One region of the Streptomyces sp. NPDC001549 genome, then DNA from elsewhere that is predicted to be linked to it. Evidence: riboswitches for the same ligand, from Rfam matches in the RefSeq annotation. Region 1 holds a riboswitch; the other holds the start of a gene.
What was found. Region 1 has a riboswitch for S-adenosylmethionine ahead of ACFY04_RS01610 (aminotransferase class V-fold PLP-dependent enzyme). Riboswitches for the same ligand answer to the same signal wherever they lie in the genome.

Region 1 (5,579 bases):
CTCTGCCCGTGCCACCAGTCCACCTTCGACCTCTCCGACGGCGCCCGTGTCATCTTCGGCCCGGCCGGTCACGCGCTTCCGCAGCTGCGGATCGGCGTGAATGACGAAGGCTTCCTCGAAGCGCTTGGCGACTTCGAAGTGCCCGTCGGTCCTGCATTCTGGGAGCGCGGATGAGCACCAGCGACAACAACGAGCGCAAAGCGCCGGCCGGCGAGCGCGTAGCGGACTGGGCGGACGGCCGCCTGGGCATCTACGGCCTGGCCAAGGCCAACATGCGCAAGATCTTCCCGGACCACTGGTCCTTCATGCTGGGTGAGATCTGCCTCTACAGCTTCATCATCATCATCCTCACGGGTGTGTACCTGACGCTGTTCTTCCACCCGAGCATGAACGAGGTCGTGTACCACGGCTCGTACGTGCCGATGCAGGGCGTCATGATGTCCGAGGCCTTCGCCTCGACGCTGGACATCAGCTTCGACGTCCGCGGTGGCCTGCTGATCCGTCAGATCCACCACTGGGCGGCACTGATCTTCGTCGCGGCGATGATCGTGCACATGATGCGCGTCTTCTTCACCGGCGCGTTCCGCAAGCCCCGTGAGGTCAACTGGATCTTCGGCTTCCTGCTGCTGGTCCTCGGCATGTTCACCGGCTTCACCGGTTACTCGCTGCCGGACGACCTGCTCTCGGGTACCGGTGTCCGCTTCATGCAGGGCGCCATCCTGTCCGTCCCGGTCGTCGGCACGTACCTGTCGATGTTCCTGTTCGGCGGGGAGTTCCCGGGCGGCGACTTCGTCGCGCGGTTCTACTCGGTGCACATCCTGCTGCTGCCCGGCATCATGATGGGCCTGCTCGTGGCCCACCTGATCCTGGTCTTCTACCACAAGCACACCCAGTTCGCGGGTCCCGGCAAGACGAACAACAACGTCGTCGGCATGCCGCTGCTGCCGGTCTACATGGCCAAGGCCGGAGGCTTCTTCTTCCTGGTCTTCGGTGTCATCTCGGCCGTCGCGGCCATCGCCACGATCAACCCGATCTGGGCGCTCGGCCCGTACCGCCCGGACCACGTGTCCACCGGTGCGCAGCCCGACTGGTACATGGGTATGCCGGAAGGCCTGATCCGAGCCATGCCCGGCTGGGAGATCAACATGTGGGGCCACACGCTCGTCCTGGGCGTGTTCATCCCGCTGCTGCTCTTCCCGCTGGTGCTCGGTGCGATCGCCGTCTGGCCGTTCATCGAGTCCTGGGTCACCGGGGACAAGCGCGAGCACCACATCCTGGACCGCCCGCGCAACGTCCCGACCCGCACGGCCTTCGGTGTCGCCTGGATCGCGGAGTACATCGTGCTCCTCATCGGCGGTGGCAACGACATGTTCGCCCAGTACTTCCACCTGTCGATCAACTCGATCACCTGGTTCGTCCGGATCGGCTTCTTCGTCGTCCCGGTCCTCGCCTTCATCGTCACCAAGCGGATCTGCCTCGGCCTCCAGCGCCGGGACCACGACAAGGTGCTGCACGGTCGCGAGACCGGCATCATCAAGCGCCTGCCGCACGGTGAGTTCGTCGAGGTCCACGAGCCGCTCCCGGCGGGCCAGCTGCACAAGCTCACCGCGCACGAGCAGTACAAGCCGATCGAGATCGGCCCGACGGTCGACGAGAACGGTGTCGAGCGCAAGGTGAAGGCCACCGAGAAGCTGCGCGCGAAGCTCAGCAAGGGCTTCTACGGCGAGAACAACCAGATTCCGAAGCCCACGGCGGAGGAGTACAAGGAGATCCAGGCCGGCCACGGCCACCACTGATCTCCGTATGAACGCATGAGGGACTGATTTCGGTCAGTCCTGGTGTCGCCACGGCGAGAGCCCCGTCCAGTGTCTGGACGGGGCTCTTTGCCGTAACCGGGGCTGGATAGGCTGAACCCTGACCGATCAGACGTGGGCGCCAGAGAATGGGGACGGCCCACCGACAGCAGGAGCGGACCATGAACGTTGCGACCCCGGCAGGCGGCGACAGCGTGGCGGCCCGTGGCTGGCCGGGCCTTCTCGACGCTCTGCTGACCGGCCAGGACCTGCGCGCGGAGGACACCGCCTGGGCCATGGACCGGATCATGCGGGGGGAGGCCACCGACGCCCAGATCGCCGGCTTCACGGTCGCGCTGCGGGCCAAGGGGGAGACGGTCGAGGAGATCAACGGCCTCGTACGGGCGATGTACGCGCACGCCAACCTGATCGAGGTGCCCGGCCGGACGGTGGACATCGTCGGCACCGGCGGCGACGGGGCCAAAACGGTGAACATCTCCACGATGTCGGCGGTCGTGGTGGCCGGTACCGGCGCCAAGGTCGTCAAGCACGGCAACCGGGCCGCGTCCTCCGCGAGCGGCTCCTCGGACGTCCTGGAGAAGCTCGGGGTGAACCTCCACCTGAGCCGGGAGCGGGTCGTGGAGGTCGCCGAGGAGGCGGGCATCACCTTCTGCTTCGCCGTGAAGTTCCACCCGGCTCTGCGCCATGTGGCCGCGGCCCGCAAGGAACTGGGCATCCGGACCTTCTTCAACGCGCTGGGCCCGCTGACCAACCCGGCCCGGGTGCGCGCCCAGGCGACCGGCGTGGCCGATCCCCGGATGGCCCCGATCATCGCGGGCGTGCTCGCCGAGCGGGGCTCCTCCGCGCTGGTCTTCCGCGGTGACGACGGCCTGGACGAACTGACCACGACGTCGACCTCGCGCATCTGGTGGGTCGGCGACGGCAAGGTCTCCGAGCGGGCCTTCGACCCCCGTGACGTGGGCATCTCCCTGGTCGACGTCTCCGCCCTGGCTGGCGGGGACCCCTCGTACAACGCGGACGTGGCCCGCCGCCTGCTGGCCGGCGAGACCGGACCGGTCCGCGACGCCGTGCTGCTGAACTCGGCGGCGGCCCTGGTGGCCCTCGACCCGGGCCCGGGCAGCCTGGAGGAGCAGATCACGGCCGGTATCGCCCGTGCGGCGGAGTCCATCGACTCGGGTGCGGCGCGGGCCGCCCTGGAGCGCTGGGTGACGGCCAGCAACGCGTAGCGGTGTGAGAACGGCGTGAAAGCGACGACCCCGGTCCGCCATTCGGACCGGGGTCTTGCGTTCGGTCGATCTTGTGGCAGGATGCTGGACAGGTCACGAGTGACAGCGTTTAGGCCCCGGCTTGCTGTCCGGCAACCCTCCTTCCGTGGCGGGGTGCCCCGGGTGATGACCAGGTCGTAGGCAGCAAGGCCTACGGCAAGCGCGGATCCCTCGACACCAGGGGTCCTGGTCTTCTCGAGGAGCTTTTTCCGTGAGCAAGCGAATGCGATAGGGCGACTCCGCCCCTACTTCAACCCTCGGATCAGGGTCACTTCCGTGTACCCCCGCCCACCGCGGTCCGAGGACTCTCCCGTACCCCGGACGGCCGCAGCGCCGTACCCGCGTACGGGCACACCGAAGCCATTCAGCCCTGCCTGCCGGGAGATACCGCCATGTCCGCAACCCTGAACGCCGCCGTCGCCACCGCCGCCGCAGCCACCGTCGACCCCGCCTGTGCCGAGCCGCTCGCGGTCCTCGGCCGCGACGTCACGGTCCCGCTCGTCACCGGGGGCGAGGTCACCTACGCGGCCCTCGACTACGCGGCCAGCGCCCCCGCCCTGCAGCGGGTCTGGGACGACGTGGCCGCGTACGCCCCGTACTACGGCAGCGTGCACCGCGGCGCCGGGTACCTCTCGCAGCTCTCCACCGACCTCTTCGAGCAGAGCCGGGTCACCGTCGCCGAGTTCCTCGACTGCCGCCCCGCCGACCAGGTCGTCTTCACCCGGTCCACCACCGACTCGCTGAACCTGCTCGCCGCCGTACTCCCCGCCGGCTGCCAGGTGTTCGTCTTCGAGACCGAGCACCACGCCTCCCTGCTGCCGTGGGTCGACGCACAGGTCACCTACCTCAACGCGCCGCGCACCCCCGCCGAGGCCGTCGCCACCCTGGAGCGGGCGCTCGCCGACCGCGACCCGTACGGTCCCGCCCTGGTCTGCGTCACCGGCGCCTCCAACGTCACCGGCGAGCTGTGGCCGGTCAAGGAACTCGCCGCCGCCGCGCACGCCCACGGCGCGCGCATCGTGCTGGACGCCGCCCAACTCGCCCCGCACCACCGCGTCTCCGTGCAGGAGCTGGACGTCGACTGGGTCGCCTTCTCCGGGCACAAGCTGTACGCGCCCTTCGGCTCGGGCGTGCTCGCCGGACGCGCGGACTGGCTGCAGGAAGCGCAGCCGTACCTGGCCGGCGGCGGGGCCTCCCGCAAGGTGGCCCGGCGCGAGGACGGCGGCGTGGACGTCGAGTGGCACACCACCGCGGCCCGCCACGAGGCCGGCTCCCCGAACGTCATCGGCGTCTACTCCATCGCCTCGGCCTGCAAGGCCCTGACCGAGGCCGGCTTCGAGAACCTCGTCGCCCGCGAGCAGCACCTCATCGCGAAGGTCCGGAGCGGCCTGGCGGAGGTCCCGGCGGTCCGGATCCTCTCCCTCTTCGGGGACGACGCCCCGCGGGTCGGCGTCATCTCCTTCGTGGTGGACGGCTGGAACAGCTCCCACTTCGCCGCCGCGCTGTCCGCCGAGTACGGGATCGGCGTCCGCGACGGCCTGTTCTGCGCCCACCCGCTGGTCCGCACCCTGCTGGGCAGCGAGCCGCAGGCCCAGGGCGAATGCGGAGCCCCCGAGGCGGCGCCGGGGGAGCGCTCGCTGAACGCGATCCGCGTCAGCTTCGGCGCGGGCACCCCGGACGAGCACGTGGAGCGGTTCGTCCGCGCGGTGCGGGAACTCGTCGCGGACGGCGCGAAGTGGCAGTACCGCACGGAGGAGGGCCGCTGCGTGTCGGCCGTGTCCTTGCAGGGTGCTCGGCGGTAATCGGCGCGCGGGGCTTGGCAGCCGGCTCGGCGGTGTGGATTCCTCCTGCCGAGGCGGGCCGCCTCAATCGCCGGCGGGGCCGGTGCCCCTGCGGGTTGCCCTGCGGGTTGCCCTGCGGGCGGCTCGGGGGTGTACGGCGGGTCCGGATCCACGCCGGGCGCTGCCCGGACCCGCGCCTCAATCGCCGGCGGGGCTTGGTGGTGTGGCTTCCCTGCCGAGGCGGGTCGCCTCAATCGCCGGCGGGGCTTGGTGGTGTGGGTCGGTGCCCCGCACGAGGGTCTCCTCGGCTCGCGCCAGGCGGCCGTGGTTCTGCCAGACGGCCTGGGTTGCGCGCTCGTCCTGCGGGGACCCTCCTGCGTGTCCCCGCCCCACGGCAGGGCTTCGACAGACCGGCTCCCATCCCCCGTGGGCTTCGACAGCCTGAGGGGTGGGGGGCGGGGTGGGGTGTCCCCGCAGGACGAGCGCGCGACCACCGGGTACAGCCGAGACATGCCCGCACGCGCCGAGCCGAGGAGACACCCCGCCCCGGCACCCCGCCCCGCCCCCTTGCCGACAGGCCCGCCACTTCCAGCCCCGCCACCACCGAGGCGCGGGCCCGCATCTTCAGCCCCGCCGGCGTTTGAGGCGCGGGTCCGGGCAGAGCCCGGCGTGGATCCGGCCGAGCCGCACACCGCCAAGCCGCCCGCAGGGCAACGGCG
Region 2 (5,579 bases), on a different contig from region 1:
ACGAGAAGCTCGACGTCTACGGACGCCTCGTACCCGTCTACCTGGTCGTCGACATGCAGGACTCGGAGATCACCTGCTTCTGGGACCCCTCCCCGCACGGGTACCGCTCCCGCACGACGGTGTCCTTCGGCAAGCCCCTGCACGTCCCGGAGCCGTTCGACTTCGCGATCGACACCGCCGGCTTCTGATTCCGGGGAACATGGAAACGCCCGAGGGCGGCACCCCTTGCGGGGTGCCGCCCTCGTTCGAGAACAGCCGATCAACCAGTGGCCGGAGCCGGGGTCGATCAGAAGTCCATGTCACCACCCGGCATGCCGCCGCCCGCGGGGGCACCGGCCTTCTCGGGCTTGTCGGCGATGACGGCCTCGGTCGTCAGGAACAGCGCGGCGATCGACGCGGCGTTCTGCAGCGCGGAGCGCGTGACCTTCGCCGGGTCGATGATGCCCTCGGCGATCATGTCGACGTACTCGCCGGTCGCGGCGTTCAGGCCGTGACCGATCGGCAGGTTGCGCACCTTCTCGACGACGACGCCACCCTCAAGACCACCGTTGACGGCGATCTGCTTGAGCGGGGCCTCCAGCGCGAGCTTCACGGCGTTGGCGCCGGTCGCCTCGTCACCCTCCAGCTCCAGCTTCTCGAAGACCGCGGAAGCCTGCAGCAGCGCCACGCCACCACCGGCGACGATGCCCTCCTCGACGGCCGCCTTCGCGTTGCGAACGGCGTCCTCGATGCGGTGCTTGCGCTCCTTGAGCTCGACCTCGGTCGCGGCACCGGCCTTGATGACGGCCACGCCGCCGGCCAGCTTCGCGAGGCGCTCCTGGAGCTTCTCGCGGTCGTAGTCCGAGTCGGAGTTCTCGATCTCGGCGCGGATCTGGTTCACGCGACCGGCGACCTGGTCGCTGTCACCGGCACCGTCGACGATGGTGGTCTCGTCCTTGGTGATGACGACCTTGCGGGCGCGGCCGAGCAGGTCGAGACCGGCGTTCTCCAGCTTGAGGCCGACCTCCTCGGAGATGACCGTGCCGCCCGTGAGGATGGCGATGTCACCGAGCATGGCCTTGCGGCGGTCACCGAAGCCCGGGGCCTTGACGGCGACGGACTTGAAGGTGCCACGGATCTTGTTGACGACGAGGGTGGAGAGCGCCTCGCCCTCGACGTCCTCGGCGATGATCAGCAGCGGCTTGCCAGACTGCATGACCTTCTCCAGGAGCGGCAGCAGGTCCTTGACCGAGCCGATCTTGGAGTTGACGATCAGGATGTACGGGTCGTCGAGGGACGACTCCATGCGCTCCATGTCGGTGGCGAAGTACGCCGAGATGTAGCCCTTGTCGAAGCGCATACCCTCGGTGAGCTCCAGCTCCAGACCGAAGGTCTGGGACTCCTCGACGGTGATGACGCCTTCCTTGCCGACCTTGTCCATGGCCTCGGCGATGAGCTCGCCGATCTGGGTGTCGGCGGCGGAGATGGAGGCCGTCGAAGCGATCTGCTCCTTGGTCTCGACATCCTTCGCCTGGGCGAGCAGGGCGGCGGAGACGGCCTCGACGGCCTTCTCGATACCACGCTTGAGGGCCATCGGGTTGGCACCGGCGGCCACGTTGCGCAGGCCCTCGCGGACGAGCGCCTGGGCCAGGACGGTGGCGGTGGTCGTACCGTCGCCGGCGACGTCGTCCGTCTTCTTGGCGACTTCCTTGACCAGCTCGGCGCCGATCTTCTCGTACGGGTCCTCGAGCTCGATCTCCTTGGCGATGGAGACACCATCGTTGGTGATCGTGGGGGCGCCCCACTTCTTCTCAAGGACGACGTTGCGACCCTTGGGGCCAAGGGTGACCTTGACGGCGTCGGCGAGCTGGTTCATCCCACGCTCGAGACCACGCCGGGCCTCCTCGTTGAACGCAATGATCTTGGCCATCTGAAGTGGTCCTCCCGGACAGCGGTGGATTGCTCCCAGGACCGCGCCCGCGCCCGCGACGGACGGCCTGCGTGCCCGGCGGTTCCTTCCCGCCGGACCCTGCGGGCCTCACCGACCCGGTCCTCGTTTCAGTAGCACTCTCACGTGGAGAGTGCTAACGCCAATGATTAGCACTCGACCCCCGAGAGTGCAAGCGGCTTCGAAGAAGCCTCGTTGAGGGGTGGCGGTCGGGTGACGGGTGGGCGCAAGCGGCTTCGCGCAACGCCCCGCTACTCCCGGGCACACGCACGAGGGGCCCCCATCCCGTGTCCAGGATGTGGGCCCCTCGTGGTGTTCCAGGTCTTCGATGAAGACTGTGCGTCGGTGGTCGATCGCTCCAGGACTAGCCGAGTGCGAGCTTGACCATGTCCGCCTGCGGACCCTTCTGGCCCTGCGAGATCTCGAACTCGACCCGCTGACCCTCTTCAAGGGTGCGGTACCCGTCCATCTGGATGGCGCTGTAGTGGACGAACACATCCGCACCACCGTCGACCGCGATGAAGCCGTAGCCCTTCTCCGCGTTGAACCACTTGACGGTGCCCTGAGCCATGCCTAACTCCCCTATTACTGGCCCTTGCGCAGGAACGCACTTCACGATCCCGGGTCAGAACTTGCGTCGGAACGCGTCGACCGAGGCTGAATGTATCTGCGCGGATGCTGTCTGCAACAGGTCAATCCGATGAGAATTCTGGACACCGAGAAACATTGAAATAGAGTGAAAATTTGCCATACTCCAGGGCAACTCGGGCCTGACATATCTCGCCAAAGCCCCATACCGCACCTGCACATTGGCCCAATGTCGACCCTCACGCGGCCCGTTCATATGCGGCGGGCAAAAACAGCGGAGGGGACTTCCCCAACCCTACCGTGCCCAATCAAGCAGAATTGCCCCCTCCGCTTTAGCGGAGGGGGCAATTTCGGTTTGCGCGTGTCACCTAAGCGGTGACCCGGGCGATCCGGGAGATCCCGGATATCCCGGATATCCCGGATATCCGGGGAATCAGCAACCGCCGGCGACGGCCGGGATGATCGAGACGCCGGCGCCGTCGGGCGTCGCCGCCTGCAGCCCGCCCTCGAAGCGCACGTCGTCGTCGTTGACGTAGACGTTCACGAAACGGCGCAGCTTGCCCTGGTCGTCCAGGACGCGCGCGGCGATGCCCGGGTGGCTCTTCTCCAGGGACTCGATGACCTCGGCGAGGGTCGCGCCCTCGGCCGGGACCTCGGCGACGCCGCCGGTGTAGGTGCGCAGGATGGTGGGGATGCGGACGTTGACGCTCATGGCGCTACTGCCTTTCCGGTAGGGCGGAGGAGAAGGGGAGGGGGGTCCGGCGGGTCAGGCCCGGGCCCGGCCATGACCCGCCGGACACCCCCTAGGCCAGGCCGGCGGCGCGGAACGCGTCCAGGCTCGGGCGGATGGTGGCGGTCTGCCCGCTGTCCGCGGCCACCGCCTCCAGGGTCTTGAGGCCGTCACCGGTGTTGAGGACGACGGTGGTCAGCGCCGGGTCGAGCTGCCCGTTGTCGATGAGCTTCTTCGTCACGCCGACGGTCACACCGCCCGCGGTCTCGGCGAAGATGCCCTCGGTCTGCGCAAGGATCTTGATGGCCTCGACGACCTGCTCGTCGGTGACGTCCTCGACGAAACCGCCGGTGCGGCGGGCGATGTCCAGGACGTACGGGCCGTCCGCCGGGTTGCCGATGGCCAGCGACTTGGCGATGGTGTTCGGCTTCTGCGGGCGGACCACGTCGTGACCGGCCTTGAAGGCGGTGGACACCGGGGAGCAGCCCTCGGCCTGGGCACCGAAGATCTTGTACGGCTTGTCCTCGACGAGGCCGAGCTTGATGAGCTCCTGCAGACCCTTGTCGATCTTCGTCAGCTGCGAGCCGGACGCGATCGGGATCACGATCTGGTCGGGCAGCTGCCAGCCGAGCTGCTCGCAGATCTCGTACGCGAGCGTCTTGGAGCCCTCGCCGTAGTACGGGCGCAGGTTGACGTTGACGAAGCCCCAGCCCTCGCCCAGCGGGTCGCCGATGAGCTCGGAGCAGAAGCGGTTGACGTCGTCGTAGTTGCCCTCGATGCCGACCAGGTCGCCGCCGTACACACCGGCCATGACGACCTTGCCCTGCTCCAGGTCGTGCGGGATGAACACGCAGGAGCGGAAACCGGCCCGGGCGGCCGCGGCGCCGACGGCGCCGGCCAGGTTGCCGGTCGAGGAGCAGGACAGGGTGGTGAAGCCGAAGGCGCGGGCGGCCTCGACGGCGATGGCCACGACGCGGTCCTTGAAGGAGTGCGTCGGGTTGCCGGAGTCGTCCTTGACGTAGAGCTTGCCGGTGATGCCCAGTTCCTTGGCCAGGTTGGCCGCGTCCACGAGCTTGGTGAAGCCGGGGTTCAGGCTGGGCTTGCCGGCCACGTCCGCGGGGACGGGCAGCAGCGGCGCGTAGCGCCAGATGTTGTTCGGGCCGGCCTCGATCGCGGCGCGCAGGGCCTCGGGGTCGCCGGTCGGCAGGTCGTAGGCGACTTCCAGCGGTCCGAAGCACTCGGCGCACGCGAAGATGGGGCCGAGCTCGAAGCGGGTGCCGCACTCGCGACAGGAAAGGCCGGTGGCAGGTCCGAGATCAACAGAGGTGGCGACAGTCTGTGCAGCCATGATGGCGAGGCCCTTTCTCCTCATCTTCCCCATGGCGCACTTCGCCATGAGACGGAATTGGCACCTTCCCTAGCCGGGGACCTCGCTGACGAGCGCTGACGCGCGATCGCGAGAACCGACTGGAGGGTTGCCGGGGCTTCAACGGGCCGTGTCCCTCTGCCCCTCTGGATGAGCGGTATGGCACCGGCACACGCGCTCTATGGCGCGCCGGTGCGTTTGTACGCGGGGACCCCCGGCATGCGGTGGTCCTTCGCGTTGTTCAAGACTGTAACCGAAGGCCCGGGCGGTTGAGACAGCCGTCCGAACCGCGAGATGGATCACATAAGGGCGAATATCACCGACACGCAGGGAGTGCTGAGGGTGCTGGAAGAGGTGGAGCGATGGCTGGCCGACCGCTCCTGGTCCGCCGCCGACCGACCGCTCGACCAGCTGCTCGACCGGAAACGGGCGGCCGGGACCACGGTCAGCGTCGTGCTGCCCGCGCTGGACGAGGAGGCGACGGTCGGCGCGATCGTCGAGACCGTCCGGCGTGAGCTGATCGAGGGACTGCCGGTCCCCCTGGTCGACGAACTGGTCGTCATCGACTCGGGCTCCGCCGACCGGACCGCGGAGGTCGCGGCGAAGGCCGGGGCCCGGGTGGTGCACCGCGACGAGATCCTGCCCCGCCTCCCGGCGCTGCCCGGCAAGGGCGAGGTGCTGTGGCGCTCGCTGCTGGCCACCGGCGGGGACATCGTCTGCTTCGTCGACGCCGACCTGCGGGACTTCTCCGCCACCTTCGTCTCCGGCATCGTCGGACCACTGCTGACCGACCCCGACGTGCAGTTCGTCAAGGCGATGTACGACCGCCCGCTCGGGGACACCCCGGGCCAGGGCGGCCGGGTCACCGAGCTGGTCGCCCGCCCGCTCCTCAACCTCCACTGGCCGCAGCTGGCCGGCTTCGTGCAGCCGCTGGGCGGCGAGTACGCCGTACGCCGCTCCCTGCTGGA

Region 2: it holds a riboswitch for S-adenosylmethionine, as region 1 does, so the genes downstream of both, thrC (threonine synthase) here and ACFY04_RS01610 (aminotransferase class V-fold PLP-dependent enzyme) in region 1, are expected to answer to the same signal.

What each region holds. Positions count from the first base shown of each region.
Region 1 covers NZ_JBIAVJ010000001.1:335,824-341,402, reverse strand. Annotated here, with positions in the region: gene ACFY04_RS01625 (Rieske 2Fe-2S domain-containing protein) at 1-174, shown strand, start outside; gene ACFY04_RS01620 (cytochrome bc complex cytochrome b subunit) at 171-1,796, shown strand; gene trpD (anthranilate phosphoribosyltransferase) at 1,976-3,040, shown strand; SAM riboswitch class IV at 3,132-3,248, shown strand; gene ACFY04_RS01610 (aminotransferase class V-fold PLP-dependent enzyme) at 3,472-4,881, shown strand.
Region 2 covers NZ_JBIAVJ010000023.1:111,458-117,036, reverse strand. Annotated here, with positions in the region: gene ACFY04_RS31450 (Uma2 family endonuclease) at 1-188, shown strand, start outside; gene groL (chaperonin GroEL) at 287-1,909, opposite strand; gene ACFY04_RS31440 (cold-shock protein) at 2,292-2,498, opposite strand; gene ACFY04_RS31435 (MoaD/ThiS family protein) at 2,949-3,227, opposite strand; gene thrC (threonine synthase) at 3,319-4,617, opposite strand; SAM riboswitch class I at 4,611-4,768, opposite strand; gene ACFY04_RS31425 (glucosyl-3-phosphoglycerate synthase) at 4,954-5,579, shown strand, end outside.